DNA from 2 places in the Fictibacillus sp. B-59209 genome. Region 2 is predicted to be linked to the other one. Evidence: a T-box and tRNA genes for the amino acid it is inferred to sense, from the RefSeq annotation. Region 2 holds a T-box; the other holds one or more tRNA genes.
The links. The T-box of region 2 lies ahead of thrS (threonine--tRNA ligase). A T-box ahead of a tRNA ligase gene usually reads a tRNA of that ligase, here a tRNA-Thr.

Region 1 (6,496 bases), on a different contig from region 2:
AAGTATTTTCCCATGATTTAATTCTCTCCTTCAGTAATTGATTCGGTACGATCCGATTGTCCCTCTGCCTTTGATTGAGAAAAGGTTGGGTTATTGTCCGGCTTGCTGCCGGCTGTGCCGTTATTCTCGTTATTGCTGTTCTTATCCCCGCTCTGCGATGTGGTTTGGTCCGTCTGGTTATCAGAGCCAGTCTGGGTTTCTGTGGTTTCGATTTTGATTTTCGCCGTCGTAAACTCCTTTTTCATTTGAAGGTTCTTGGAGTTTGAGGCTTTTATCGAAAGCGTATGCTCGCCTGGTTTCAGCTTGCTGACATCAACATATGCCCTAATATCTGAAGCCACCAATGCATCAACTGTTTTTTTGCTGCCTGTAATGGTCACATCCATCTTTCCGCTCGCAGGAGATAAGAAGGACGCCTGCTGTTCAGGAGTCTCTCCCCTCATTTCAATAGGGATATCCTTGAAGGTCTTTGTTTTTAAGTCATTCTCTACATCCACTTTTACTTGGACTTGTTTGGGATTTACAGCTTCTGTGCCTTTTGGAAGAGGCACATCAACGTCTATCGTTGAATCTTCTTTAATCTTGTCTAAATCTATGTCTAAGCCGCTTACTTCACTGATTTTATCAAGGGCGGATGAAGGACCTGTTAACGTCACTTCTTTTGGATCCACAGTTATACCTGCAAGGGTAAGCCCGTCAGGAAGGTTGCCTTTTTCATTCAGGCTCAGCGGTACCGTTTTACTTGGTTTTGTAATAGGGACCGTAACATTGACAGACTTTGGATCAATCAGTACATCGAGCAGATTGCCTTGACTGTCGTAAGCCCGCAGCGGCACCCTTGATTCTACCTTATCCTTGGCATTCGAAACATCCACAGATGCCCGGATACTTGCAATATCACTGATGTAATCCTCTGGACCTGTTACATACACACTCTTCGGCGAGTAGCTAAGTTTTCCGGCTTCATAACCCTCCGGCAGCTTATTCTTGTTCTTGATATCCACAGAAATCGGGATCTGCTTCGTTTGTTTTCGGTGAAGCGTTACTTCCACTTCCTGAGGTGATGGAACGGCTCTTAACCCTTCCGGAACATTCCTGATTTTCACAGGAACTTTTTTTGTACCTGGACCCATCTTCGTAAGATCGATATAGACTTCCATTCGACGGTCTACTTTTAATGCTTTCGTCAGCAGATTGGAAGAACCCGTCAGCTTGACGTCCACCGATCGGGGCAAGTCTGTAAGTACGTATTTATTTTCATCAAAAAAAGGCGTAATGGCAACCCCGCTTACTGTTTCACTCGTCTTGGAGACGGAGGTGAACAGGGATTGCCGGTCAGATTGCTGCTGGTTTTCCATGGATAGGACGGTATATAGCATTAATGCCAAAAGAAAAGCGATAATTTTTACAAACCAATTGCTCTTAAGGAGTTTGTCCATTTTTCTTCCCCCTCCAATTCCAGCGTGATGAGGAAGCATTTCTGCCTGATACCATTAATTCCGCATTCAATAAAACTCTCAGTGTTTCCTCATTCAGGTTGCGATGGATTTCTCCGTTCTTCGTAATCGAGATGCCACCGGTTTCTTCTGAGACAATGACAGTAATTGCATCTGTCACTTCACTTACACCGATAGCCGCTCTGTGCCTTGTACCCAGTTCTTTGGAAACAAACGGGCTTTCGGTCAACGGTAGATAACAGCCTGCCGCAACGATCTCATTCTGCCGCAAAATAACTGCTCCGTCGTGCAGAGGCGTGTTGGGCACAAAAATATTGGTCAGCAGCTCTGATGACAATTTCGAATGAATAGGAATCCCTGTTTCCACATAATCGGTAAGACCGGTTTCTCTTTCAAACGATATGATGGCCCCAATTCGGCGCTTGGCCATATAACTGGTTGACTTAACGATCGCATCAATGGAGTTTCCCATCTCCTCTTCGTCAGCTAAACCAGATCGGGAAAACAGTTTTCCCCTTCCGAGCTGCTCCAGCGCTCTCCTTAATTCAGGCTGGAAAATAATAATAATGGCCAATAATCCATATGTAATGGCTTTATCCATCAGCCAGCCCATTGTCCGCAGTTCAAAGAAACTGCTCGCAAGCCATACAGCTACAATGACCACAATTCCTTTTAAAAGCTGTACCGCCTTGGTTCCTCTTATCAGCATTATTAATTTATAAAAAACATAGGTAACCAGCAAAATATCAACGATCTGGCTGATATAGCTACCTAAACTAAAACTTCCAACAGGCAACATGACATCACTCCACTTCAGGGAACTACTCTTTCTATGTTAATGTAGTGCAACAATGATCATAATTATTCGGTATCCCTTATTATAGCATATCCCTTCCGCTGCCATAAAAGTTGGAGACTGGCTGGCCGGGTGTCTTTGGCTGCGTTATAAAGTCCCGAAAAAGTAAAAAGCCAGCCATAAACAGGCGGCTTTTTAGATCTTCATATTAGTTCGATACTAAATATTATTTTTGTTCCTCTCCTGTGAAGAACATTTTAAGTTTATACCAGACCCATTCAACCACTTGATGGATTTCCTGGCTGTCACCGGTTATCTGGCCCGCGGAAGCCATATATTTTTTCCCTTTGATGACGACGACATTGCCGTCAACCTTTCCTTCCACCCTCACATCGCCATTTTCTACGACCAGGTCACCTTTGACCGTTTTTCCTTTAGGAACGATAACTGTATGCGTGGATGGCTTGATCTGAACGTTATCCGAGCCGGAGACTACTGATAGTTCATTCCCCGTACTCCAATTGGCCATGACTGAACCGAACATTAAGATTAAGAATACTGCAGCCGCAGTCAGGACTGGATAACGCCTGATCCATTGAGCCGGCATCCTTTTCTTTTTCACGGCAGGAAGCTTCTTCATTACATTCTCTGTAAAATGGTCGGGAGCAACAACAGGCGCTGATTCTTTCATGTCGGAAATGATTTCCTTCAGGGCATAATAGTGCTCTCTGCAGGCTTCGCAATTTTCCAGATGTATGTTCAGCTCTTTCTGCTCCAGCTCCGTTATATCCCTATCCAGGGCTTTATCAATCAGGCTCATATATTTTTCTGTATCACATGACATTATGTTCACCTCGATTTTGCAACCTTTTTATACACCTTTTTTAACGCTTCTCTTCCCCGATGTATCCGTGTTTTGACAGTCGGAACGGGCAAATCCATAACAGAGCTGATCTCTTCAAGCGATAGATCTTCGACATACTTTAGCAGGATCGCTGTCCTGTACTTTTCCGGAAGTTTCATGATTTCCTGCTGGAGATGATCCCGCTTCTCCTTTTCCTCCACTTCCTCTTCCGGAAGTGGATCCGCTCCTGCCACCTGGCTGTAAAGCGTTGCTCCTTCCGTTCCTGGAATTTCAGCATCCATAGAGTAATCCGGTTTCTTTTTCCGCAGTTTATCAATACACAAGTTTGTGGCGATGCGATACAGCCACGTTGAAAACTTATAGCTTCCACTGTATTTATCAATGTTTACGTAAGCGCGGACAAATGCTTCCTGAGCAAGGTCCTCCGCCTCATGGCTGTCTCCGACCATTCTGTAGCACAGCCGGTATATTTTATCTTTGTAAATTTCAACAAGTCCTTCAAAAGCCTCCTGGTTCCCTGCTTTCACTTGGGTAACCAGATTATTAATTAATGAATCCATTTCAATTTTCCACCACCAGTTGCGGTTCGTATTTTTCTACGTTTAGTATTCAAAAAAGTTTCATATTCCATAAAAAATTGAGCAATTTTTATTTTAGCATGAAAACAGACAGGGATAGAGAAATGTTTTGTACAAAATTTAGAAAATGAGTTTCAATTTGGATAATTGAGGGAATAGTGGAATTAAAGATTTTTTTTAAGGAGCGTGCACACATGGACCGCAATATCCTGCTAAGAGAAATTGAAGTTTCACGGAAAAAAATGAATGAAATGTCTAAAATTATGCCTTTAATCGCTGAAGAAATTGTTGAAATCAGCCAACACATAGATGAGCTATTAAATGAATTCCAAAAAGCAAACGTAAAAAACAGCTACTCGTAATCGAGAGCTGTTTTTTTGATTTATAATTATAATAATTTTTCGCCAAATAATGATCCCATTAGCGCCACAGCCACTGTCGCTGTCTTGTTTCTTTCGTCAAGAATTGGATTGACCTCTACAAATTCAGCTGAAGTAATAATCTGAGACTCGGCCAGCATTTCCATCGCCAAATGGCTTTCTCTGTAGCTGATTCCACCAAGAACCGGTGTACCTACACCCGGTGCGTCAAGCGGATCCAATCCATCAAGGTCAAGGCTTAAATGAACACCGTCCGTTTTTTTAGAAAGGTATTCAATCGTTTCCTCCATTACCTTGGTCATGCCGATCCGATCAATTTCATGCATCGTGTATACTTTAATACCGCGTTCTTTGATTAATTCTTTTTCTCCTTCATCCAATGAACGGGCACCGATAATAACAATATTTTCAGGCTTAACTTTTTGCTCATATCCTCCAATGCCAGTTAAGGATTCATGCCCGATTCCCAAACTTGCTGCAAGGGGCATACCATGAATGTTTCCGCTTGGTGAAGTATCAGCGGTATTCAAGTCTCCATGAGCATCATACCAGATGACGCCAAGATTTTCGTAGTGCTTGGCAATTCCTGCAAGAGAGCCGATCGCGATACTGTGGTCTCCTCCAAAGACAAGAGGAAACCGGTTTTCCTGAATGACATTAGAAACCGTGTCTGCCAGCTTTTCACTTGCAGTTGAAACTTCTTGAAGGTTCTTAAGATTGGTGTCTATTTTTTCTTCTATTGTCCCAGGCCGGGCAATCTCTATGTCCCCGAAATCCTGGACATTATAATTTATATCTTCTAAACGTTCCACAATTCCTGCATATCGAATGGCGCTTGGCCCCATGTCAACGCCGCGCCTTGTCTGCCCTAAATCCATCGGTACTCCGATGATCGTAATATCCTTCTTCATTCTGTATGGCCTCCCCTTATGTTGTGTTTCAAAAAATTCTATAAATTCATTGTAGCCTGTCTATTCGTGTTGGTTCAACTGGACAGAAATATGCATAGATATACCGATACGTAAGCGCTTTCGAGAAGGTTGATGGATAATTATTAGGACAAAAGCACCGTCCTCTTTATTGGATCAGGAATCCTTGAAGGTTTGAAAGACATAAAAAAGCCCTTAGACATTCGTCTAAGGACAGTACTTATTATGTATGGTGGAGCCTAGCGGGATCGAACCGCTGACCTCCTGCGTGCAAGGCAGGCGCTCTCCCAGCTGAGCTAAGGCCCCATAATGGAGCGGGTGATGAGAATCGAACTCACGACCAGAGCTTGGAAGGCTCTTGTTTTACCACTAAACTACACCCGCATATTATACTTTGTAACCATTGATATCATCTTTTATTCAGAAGTTCAAATGGTGAGCCATGAAGGACTCGAACCTTCGACCCTCTGATTAAAAGTCAGATGCTCTACCGACTGAGCTAATGGCTCGTGTTGTAACATAATCTGTCGGAAATAAAGATGGTGGAGGGGGACGGATTCGAACCGCCGAACCCAAAGGAGCGGATTTACAGTCCGCCGCGTTTAGCCACTTCGCTACCCCTCCACATAAAAAAAGGCTTCAGACATTACTTATAAAAAAATGGTGCCGGCTAGAGGACTTGAACCCCCAACCTACTGATTACAAGTCAGTTGCTCTACCAATTGAGCTAAACCGGCCTGCCGTTGGGATAAATAATGGTGGAGGATGACGGGTTCGAACCGCCGACCCCCTGCTTGTAAGGCAGGTGCTCTCCCAGCTGAGCTAATCCTCCGTATTAATGAATGTTATTTTCTTAACGAAAAAAATTGGTGACCCGTACGGGATTCGAACCCGTGTTACCGCCGTGAAAGGGCGGTGTCTTAACCGCTTGACCAACGGGCCGACTGGAGCTTCCAACCGGGCTCGAACCGGTGACCTCTTCCTTACCATGGAAGCACTCTACCTACTGAGCTATGGAAGCATGGCTCCACAGGTAGGACTCGAACCTACGACCGATCGGTTAACAGCCGATAGCTCTACCACTGAGCTACTGTGGAATAATAATAAAACCACATACGAGTATGTATGAAATGATAGCCTGGCAACGTCCTACTCTTACAGGGGGAAGCCCCCAACTACCATCGGCGCTGAAGAGCTTAACTTCCGTGTTCGGTATGGGAACGGGTGTGACCTCTTCGCTATCGCCACCAGACTGTCTTTCAAAGGATGTCCTATTTTCTCAAGGACAAGTTACATTTTACAATGTATTTGCTCTTTTGACAAGAGCTTTTTTAGAAAAATGAGGTATATTCCCTCAAAACTAGATAACTTCATCCAAACTTTCACTGATGCTAACGTCCAGCTCCATGAACCATATCCTCGAGGTCGTTTCAATCCCTCCTGCGAACACCAAAAACGTGTTCTCGTCAGGATCTCCAACGCTTGTCGGAT
Region 2 (6,496 bases):
GTTTTGCAAGCACTAAAATAGTTTTTTCCTCGCACTCAAGTGATTAAAGAAGGGAAAATCAATTTACAGGCCAAAATTGATATTTACCCGCCGAAAAGAAGGATTTACCCTCCAAAACATCAGGCTTTACCCGCTAAAACTCAGTTATGTAAACAGGGTGCCAGGCACCGCTAAGGGGCTGCAAAAAAAAGAACTGCGAATGAATTCGCAGTTCTCTAATTTTATCCTCTTTTATTCACTTGCTCAAGAATGCTTGATTTGAACGCATCAAAGGATACAGTTTCTGATTTTTGCTCACCGTATTTACGGACGTTGACGGCTTGATCGGAAATTTCCTGATCACCGAGCACGAGCATGTATGGGATTTTTTGCATTTGCGCTTCACGGATTTTATATCCCAGCTTTTCATCGCGGTTGTCGACTTCGACGCGAATGCCTTCTTCCAGCAGTTCCTCACTAATCTTTCTTGCGTACTCTTCATGAACAGTGGATACAGGAATAATCTGTACCTGTACAGGAGCAAGCCATACCGGGAACGCACCCTTGTATTCCTCGATCAGGAAGGCGACAAAACGTTCCATTGTGGAAACGACTCCGCGGTGGATAACGACCGGACGGTGATCCTTTCCGTCGCTTCCTTTGTACGTTAGGTCAAAGCGTTCAGGCAAGTGGAAATCAAGCTGTACAGTAGATAGCGTCTCTTCTTTTCCGAGCGCAGTCTTCACCTGAACATCAAGCTTCGGCCCGTAGAACGCGGCTTCCCCTTCTGCTTCTATATAATCCAAGTCCATATCTTCCATAGTTTCTTTAAGAAGAGCCTGTGCTTTTTCCCACATCTCATCGTTGTTTACGTATTTTTCTTTGTCCTCAGGATCACGGTAAGAAAGACGGAACCTGTATTCTGTAATGCCAAAGTCTTTGTACACACGCTGGATGAGCTTTACTACGCGGATAAACTCATCTTTTAATTGATCCGGGCGGGCAAAGATATGAGCATCGTTCAATGTCATGGAACGGACACGCTGAAGGCCAGCCAATGCTCCTGACATCTCATGGCGATGCATCGTTCCAAGCTCAGCAATACGGATTGGAAGATCACGGTAGCTGTGCATGCTGTTCTTGAACACCATCATGTGATGCGGACAGTTCATCGGACGAAGAACAAGCTGCTCGTTGTCCATTTCAATCGCAGGATACATATCTTCTTTATAATGATCCCAGTGTCCTGATGTTTTATAGAGCTCTACACTGCCTAGATGAGGAGTGTAGACATGGTCGTAGCCAAGTCTTACTTCTGTGTCGACAATATAACGCTCGATGATACGGCGGATCGTCGCACCCTTTGGAAGCCAGACCGGCAAACCTTGTCCAATCTTTTGGGAAACAGTGAAAAGATCCAGCTCTTTTCCAAGTTTCCGGTGATCTCGCTCTTTCGCCTCTTGAAGGTAGACAAGATGCTGATCCAGCTCTTTCTGGTTAAGAAAAGCTGCTCCATAGATGCGCTGAAGCATCTGGTTATCGCTGTCTCCTCTCCAATAAGCGCCTGAGATGCTCATCAATTTAAAGGACTTGATTTTTCCAGTGGATGGAAGATGCGGCCCGCGGCAAAGGTCAAAAAACTCGCCTTGTTCGTAAATGGTAATAACCGCATCCTCCGGAAGATCACGGATGAGCTCCAATTTTAAATGGTCGTCAATGCCTTCAAAAATCGCGATGGCTTCTTCCCTGGTCACTTCTTTTCGGATGATCGGCAGGTTTTCGCTTACGATCTTTTTCATTTCCTTCTCAATCTTAGGCAAATCTTCCGGTGTTAAAGCTTCTTGAAGATCGATATCATAATAAAAACCGTTCTCAATGACTGGCCCGATGCCGAGTTTGACATCCTTATAGATGCGTTTGATCGCCTGTGCCATCAAATGGGCTGTACTGTGGCGTGTCATCTCGAGTCCTTCAGGTGAATCTTGTGGAACGATCTCAATGGATGCATCCGCCTCGATCGGACGTGTGAAATCGTACAATTCCCCGTTTACTTTACCGGCAACGGACTTTTTCTTCAGGCTGGAGCTGATGGATTCTGCTACTTGTTCTGCAGTGATTCCTTTCGGATACTCACGGATAGAACCATCAGGAAAAGTAAGCTTAATGTCTGTCATTCATAATCTCTCCTTGTTCAAAATAAAATACAAAAAACACCCGTCCACAAAAAGGGACGAGTGTTGTACTCGTGGTTCCACCCTTGTTCCACTGCAGGATTCTGCAATGGCACTCGGTCAAGATTTAACGGCTTTGGGCCGTCAGCGATTACTCTGCCTTCACCGCTGAAGTTCAAAGGGGGTAAGACATTTTTCCGTGTTAGAATGCTTTCAGCCTCAGGCATCCCTCTCTATAAACCGTAAAAAATATCCGTTGTCCTTATCTTTACTGATTTTGGTATCCAATTTATACAATTATTATATTCATACTATCCTGCAAAATCAAGAGCAATCCTTATCTACCGTCCATCTTTTCGATAAATTTGTTTCTTGAACCATAAAACAGCTGAAGGGGCCTTTTAATCAGTCTCTCCTGGAATACGTTCTGCAATGTATGTATCATGCCGTGATTTTCTTCTTCCAGGTACAAATACAACACTTCCGGAGCTAAACCCATGATCGGACCCAGCACTTTTTCGTCGAGATTAAACTCCTTGGTCAGAACCAATGCTCTTTCATGCATAAGCTGAAGCATTTTTTCACTGTATAGCCGGTATTCCTCATCATACAGCTTAAATTTGCCGTCGAAGGCTACGTGAACCTCGGCTGTGAGAAACGGCTGATCGGCTGCACACTTACGCAATTGATCGATGAAGGACTGGTATTCAAGCTCGAGTTTGTATTCATCGATCGCACATTCGACGTAAATTTGTAGAAGATCAAGGTACTCCCGTAAACGGAACTGTACAAAAGACTCAAATGTAAATGATAGCCCTTCTTCGGTTAAGATTTTTCTCCAGGCTTCTTTCACATGATAATCGCACGTATCCAGATCTTTTACCGCCGGCACTTCCTCCCGTTCCTGTTCGATAAATTCCTTGGCGATCGCTGCAATTTCTGCTTGCTCCTGCTTATCCGTGAAATAAAAAAAATGTTCAATAAAAAACAGGATTCGTGATTCCTCCAGTTTTTTACGAGTATAGCAAGCCAGCACCTGAACAATTGAATCCAGATGCTCTTTTGTATTAAATAATAATGAACGGCTTTCGGATTCTAAAAAGGAAGGTTTTATGTTAAGTGATCGAGCCATCTGCTTCAGTTCCTTTTGTAATTGGTTACATTCTTCATGATCTGCAAATATAAGTTCTGCCAACCCTGTCCCTCCCCCAAACACTCGATGTTACACTATATGGGACAACGTCATGAAAAATGAACTCTTTTAAAAGATTAATAAAAAAACAGCAGGTTTCCCTGCTGCCGGTTAATCCAGTGCATATTTGCGTTCAAGAAAGTTTAGCAGTTGTGTCAACGTAAGAGTAAGAATCAGATAAATAAGCGCTACCGTCAAAAAAGGTTCCCAAGGACGATAGTATTCTCCCATCATCGCTCTTCCCCAGTACATCAGTTCTTCAGTCGCAATGACGGCTGCCAGTGAAGAATCTTTAATTAAAACAATGAATTCATTTCCTAAAGGAGGAATCATGCGTTTAGATGCCTGAGGAATGATAATATGCCTCATTGTCTGTCTATGCGTCATCCCCAGCGAACGGGCCGCCTCGGTCTGGCCTTTATCAATAGATTGGATACCCGCCCTAAAGATCTCCGCGATGTAGGCCGCTGCATTTAAGGAGAGAGCCGTAATGGCAGAAACAAGTGCAATAGGAGGCTTCATGAAAAGCGGCATGACCGCAAAGTGAATCAAGAAAAGTTGAACAAGTAGCGGTGTTCCCCGAAAAAAGTTTATATACCAAATGAACGGCTGCCGAATCACCTGGACTGAAGACATTTTTCCGAGTGCGATGAATAGTCCCAAGAGGGTTCCGAAAATAATGCTCGCAACTGAAATTTCGATTGTAACCCATGTTCCTTTAATAAAAAAAGGTAAATATTTCTCTACGAGATCAAATTTATAGAAATCCATGTGTTCCTCCGGTCATTCTGAGTAGGTTTATTTTTTCAGCACATCCAGGTTCGGTTCTACTTTAAACCACTGTTTATAAATTTTGGTGTAGGTTCCATCAGCAATGACCTTCTTCAAAGCTTTGTCAACTTTTGCTTTATCTTTGCTGCCCTTAGGAAAAGCAATACCATAGAATTCAGATTCAAAGTTTGTTTTATCATTTACGACTGAGAGCTTTTTGTCCGGATTGTTTTTTGCATACTCATCTACAACGGTGTTATCAGCAACAACCGCATCCACTTCACCGCTTATTAGTGCCTGAATAGCCAACACATTACTGTCGTATTTTTTGACATTGGTATTTTCTTTCCCAAATTTCTTTTCCAAGGCAGCTTGTCCGGTCGTTCCATTTTGAACACTGACCTTCTTTCCTTTTAAATCATCCACACTTTTTATCGGTGACCCTTCTTTTGTAAGAATCTTATTAATGGACTCAAAATATGGAGATGAGAAGTCATATGATTTTTTTCGATCATCATTAATGGTTATCGCTGAAATACCAGCCTGGACCTGTTCGCTTTGTAAAGAGGTAAACAGAGGATCCCATCCTGTGTTTTTCAACTTATAATCCAGCTTTGCTTCCTTCATAACGGCCTTGAGCAAATCAACATCAAAACCGACAATCTTCCCATCTTTTAAATACTCAAATGGAGCATATGCAGCATCTGTTCCTACAACCAATTTCTCAGACGGGCTTCCTGACGTGGATTTCCCTCCACATGCTGCCAATGTCAGCAAACTCCCAAGCAATAATAACAACACTACTTTTTTCATCTTTGTCCCCCTTAAATTATGTAATCCTCTTTATTATAACAAAATTATCAAAAATGAGAATATTCCAATAATTAATTGCGCAAAAAAAACCCAGCCCTCTACAAGAAAGGCCGGGATTCTATGTTTTTCTATCAGTTCTGCATGACAAAGTCTTTTTCTGCGGTTTCTTCTTCGTCGAACACACGCAGCGTTTCGTATTTGGTGTTGCGCTGTGCCGGGATTTTACCCGCTTCCCGTATGAGGCGCAGTGTCAGATTCGTATTGACTTTATGGGTCGTTCCGGCAGCTGAGACCACGTTCTCTTCCATCATCGTGCTTCCGAAGTCGTTGCAGCCGTAATGAAGAGACTTTTTGCCGACCTCAGGTCCCATCGTCACCCAGGAAGACTGGAAGTTTGAAATGTTATCCAAGAAGAGGCGTGAGATTGCCACATTTTTAAGATATTCTCTTGGCGTTGTTTTCTCACCCTTTAAGTTCGTGTTATCTGGCTGGAACGTCCATGAGATAAAGGCTAAGAAACAGTTGGTCTCATCTTGAGCATCACGGACACGCTGAAGATGCAATGCTCTCTCTTCAAAGGTCTCGCCGAAACCGATAACCATGGTAGCCGTGGAATGAAGACCGACTTTCTTCGCCGTTTTCATGCAGTCGATCCACTCTGTCCATGATCCTTTTAAGCGGCTGATTTTTTTCCTCGTACGGTCATCAAGGATCTCGGCTCCGCCGCCAGGCAGAGAGTCAAGTCCTGCATCCTTCAGCTCTTTTAGGACTTCTTCCAGTGAGAGGCCTGAAACTTCGACCATCTTCCAGATCTCAGCCGGAGAGAAGGAGTGCATCGTAACATCAAAGCGCTTTTTAATATTGCGGAGCAGATCAGTGTAATAAGAGAACGGCAGATTCGGGTTTGTTCCACCCTGCATCAAGATCTCTGTTCCGCCTACATCGATCGTTTCCTGGATTTTTTGGAAGATCACTTCATCATCCAACACATAACCTTCCTTGCTTCCAGGCGGACGGTAGAATGCACAGAAACGGCAGTATGTATCACAAAAATTAGTATAGTTCACGTTTCGCCCGATAACAAAAGTAGTAATCGGTTCTGGATGCCACCGCTTCATGATGACGTCGGCCGCCTCACCCATTTTTTCAACTTCATCACTCTCATACAGAGCAACAGCATCCTTAACGGTCAATCGTGTACCATCAAGGGCTTTCTGCAAAATCGCATCAATGCTCATCTATATTACCTCCAGTTACGGACATCTTATGTAGCATTCTATTATCCTATCACATTTTAAAAAATTTTGCGAAATGAATACAGCTGCAGGAATGCAATGATAAAAGAGAAAGACAAACCGAGCAAGCCGGTTTGTCTTAGTTCGTTTCATCTTAATTATTTAAGGCTTATCCACGGCCTGCCTGGAAAGAAGGATATAATGTCATTCCTCCATCAGCAATGAGCGTATGTCCTGTTACATATCTTGATTCCTTGGAAGCGAGCCACACGGCGACAGAAGAAATTTCGTCAGGTTCAGCGATATAGCCCATTGGAATTAGTTTTTCTACATCC

Region 1: it encodes a tRNA-Thr, which carries the amino acid that the T-box ahead of thrS (threonine--tRNA ligase) is inferred to sense. The anticodon was not compared.

Annotation. Positions count from the first base shown of each region.
Region 1 covers NZ_JARMMC010000012.1:88-6,583, reverse strand. The annotation lists gene glmM (phosphoglucosamine mutase) at 1-14, opposite strand, end outside; gene P4361_RS08190 (CdaR family protein) at 18-1,439, opposite strand; gene cdaA (diadenylate cyclase CdaA) at 1,423-2,253, opposite strand; gene P4361_RS08180 (anti-sigma factor family protein) at 2,480-3,097, opposite strand; gene sigW (RNA polymerase sigma factor SigW) at 3,103-3,678, opposite strand; gene P4361_RS08170 (aspartyl-phosphate phosphatase Spo0E family protein) at 3,891-4,058, shown strand; gene rocF (arginase) at 4,085-4,987, opposite strand; tRNA gene P4361_RS08160 (tRNA-Ala) at 5,236-5,311, opposite strand; tRNA gene P4361_RS08155 (tRNA-Gly) at 5,316-5,389, opposite strand; tRNA gene P4361_RS08150 (tRNA-Lys) at 5,439-5,514, opposite strand; tRNA gene P4361_RS08145 (tRNA-Tyr) at 5,546-5,629, opposite strand; tRNA gene P4361_RS08140 (tRNA-Thr) at 5,667-5,742, opposite strand; tRNA gene P4361_RS08135 (tRNA-Val) at 5,762-5,837, opposite strand; tRNA gene P4361_RS08130 (tRNA-Glu) at 5,873-5,947, opposite strand; tRNA gene P4361_RS08125 (tRNA-Thr) at 5,951-6,026, opposite strand; tRNA gene P4361_RS08120 (tRNA-Asn) at 6,028-6,102, opposite strand; rRNA gene rrf (5S ribosomal RNA) at 6,142-6,257, opposite strand; gene P4361_RS08110 (hypothetical protein) at 6,366-6,496, opposite strand, start outside.
Region 2 covers NZ_JARMMC010000005.1:414,671-421,166, reverse strand. The annotation lists gene thrS (threonine--tRNA ligase) at 222-2,153, opposite strand; T-box leader at 2,203-2,428, opposite strand; gene ytxC (sporulation protein YtxC) at 2,488-3,345, opposite strand; gene P4361_RS04500 (amino acid ABC transporter permease) at 3,454-4,113, opposite strand; gene P4361_RS04495 (basic amino acid ABC transporter substrate-binding protein) at 4,141-4,926, opposite strand; gene mqnC (cyclic dehypoxanthinyl futalosine synthase) at 5,058-6,164, opposite strand; gene P4361_RS04485 (glucose-1-dehydrogenase) at 6,331-6,496, opposite strand, start outside.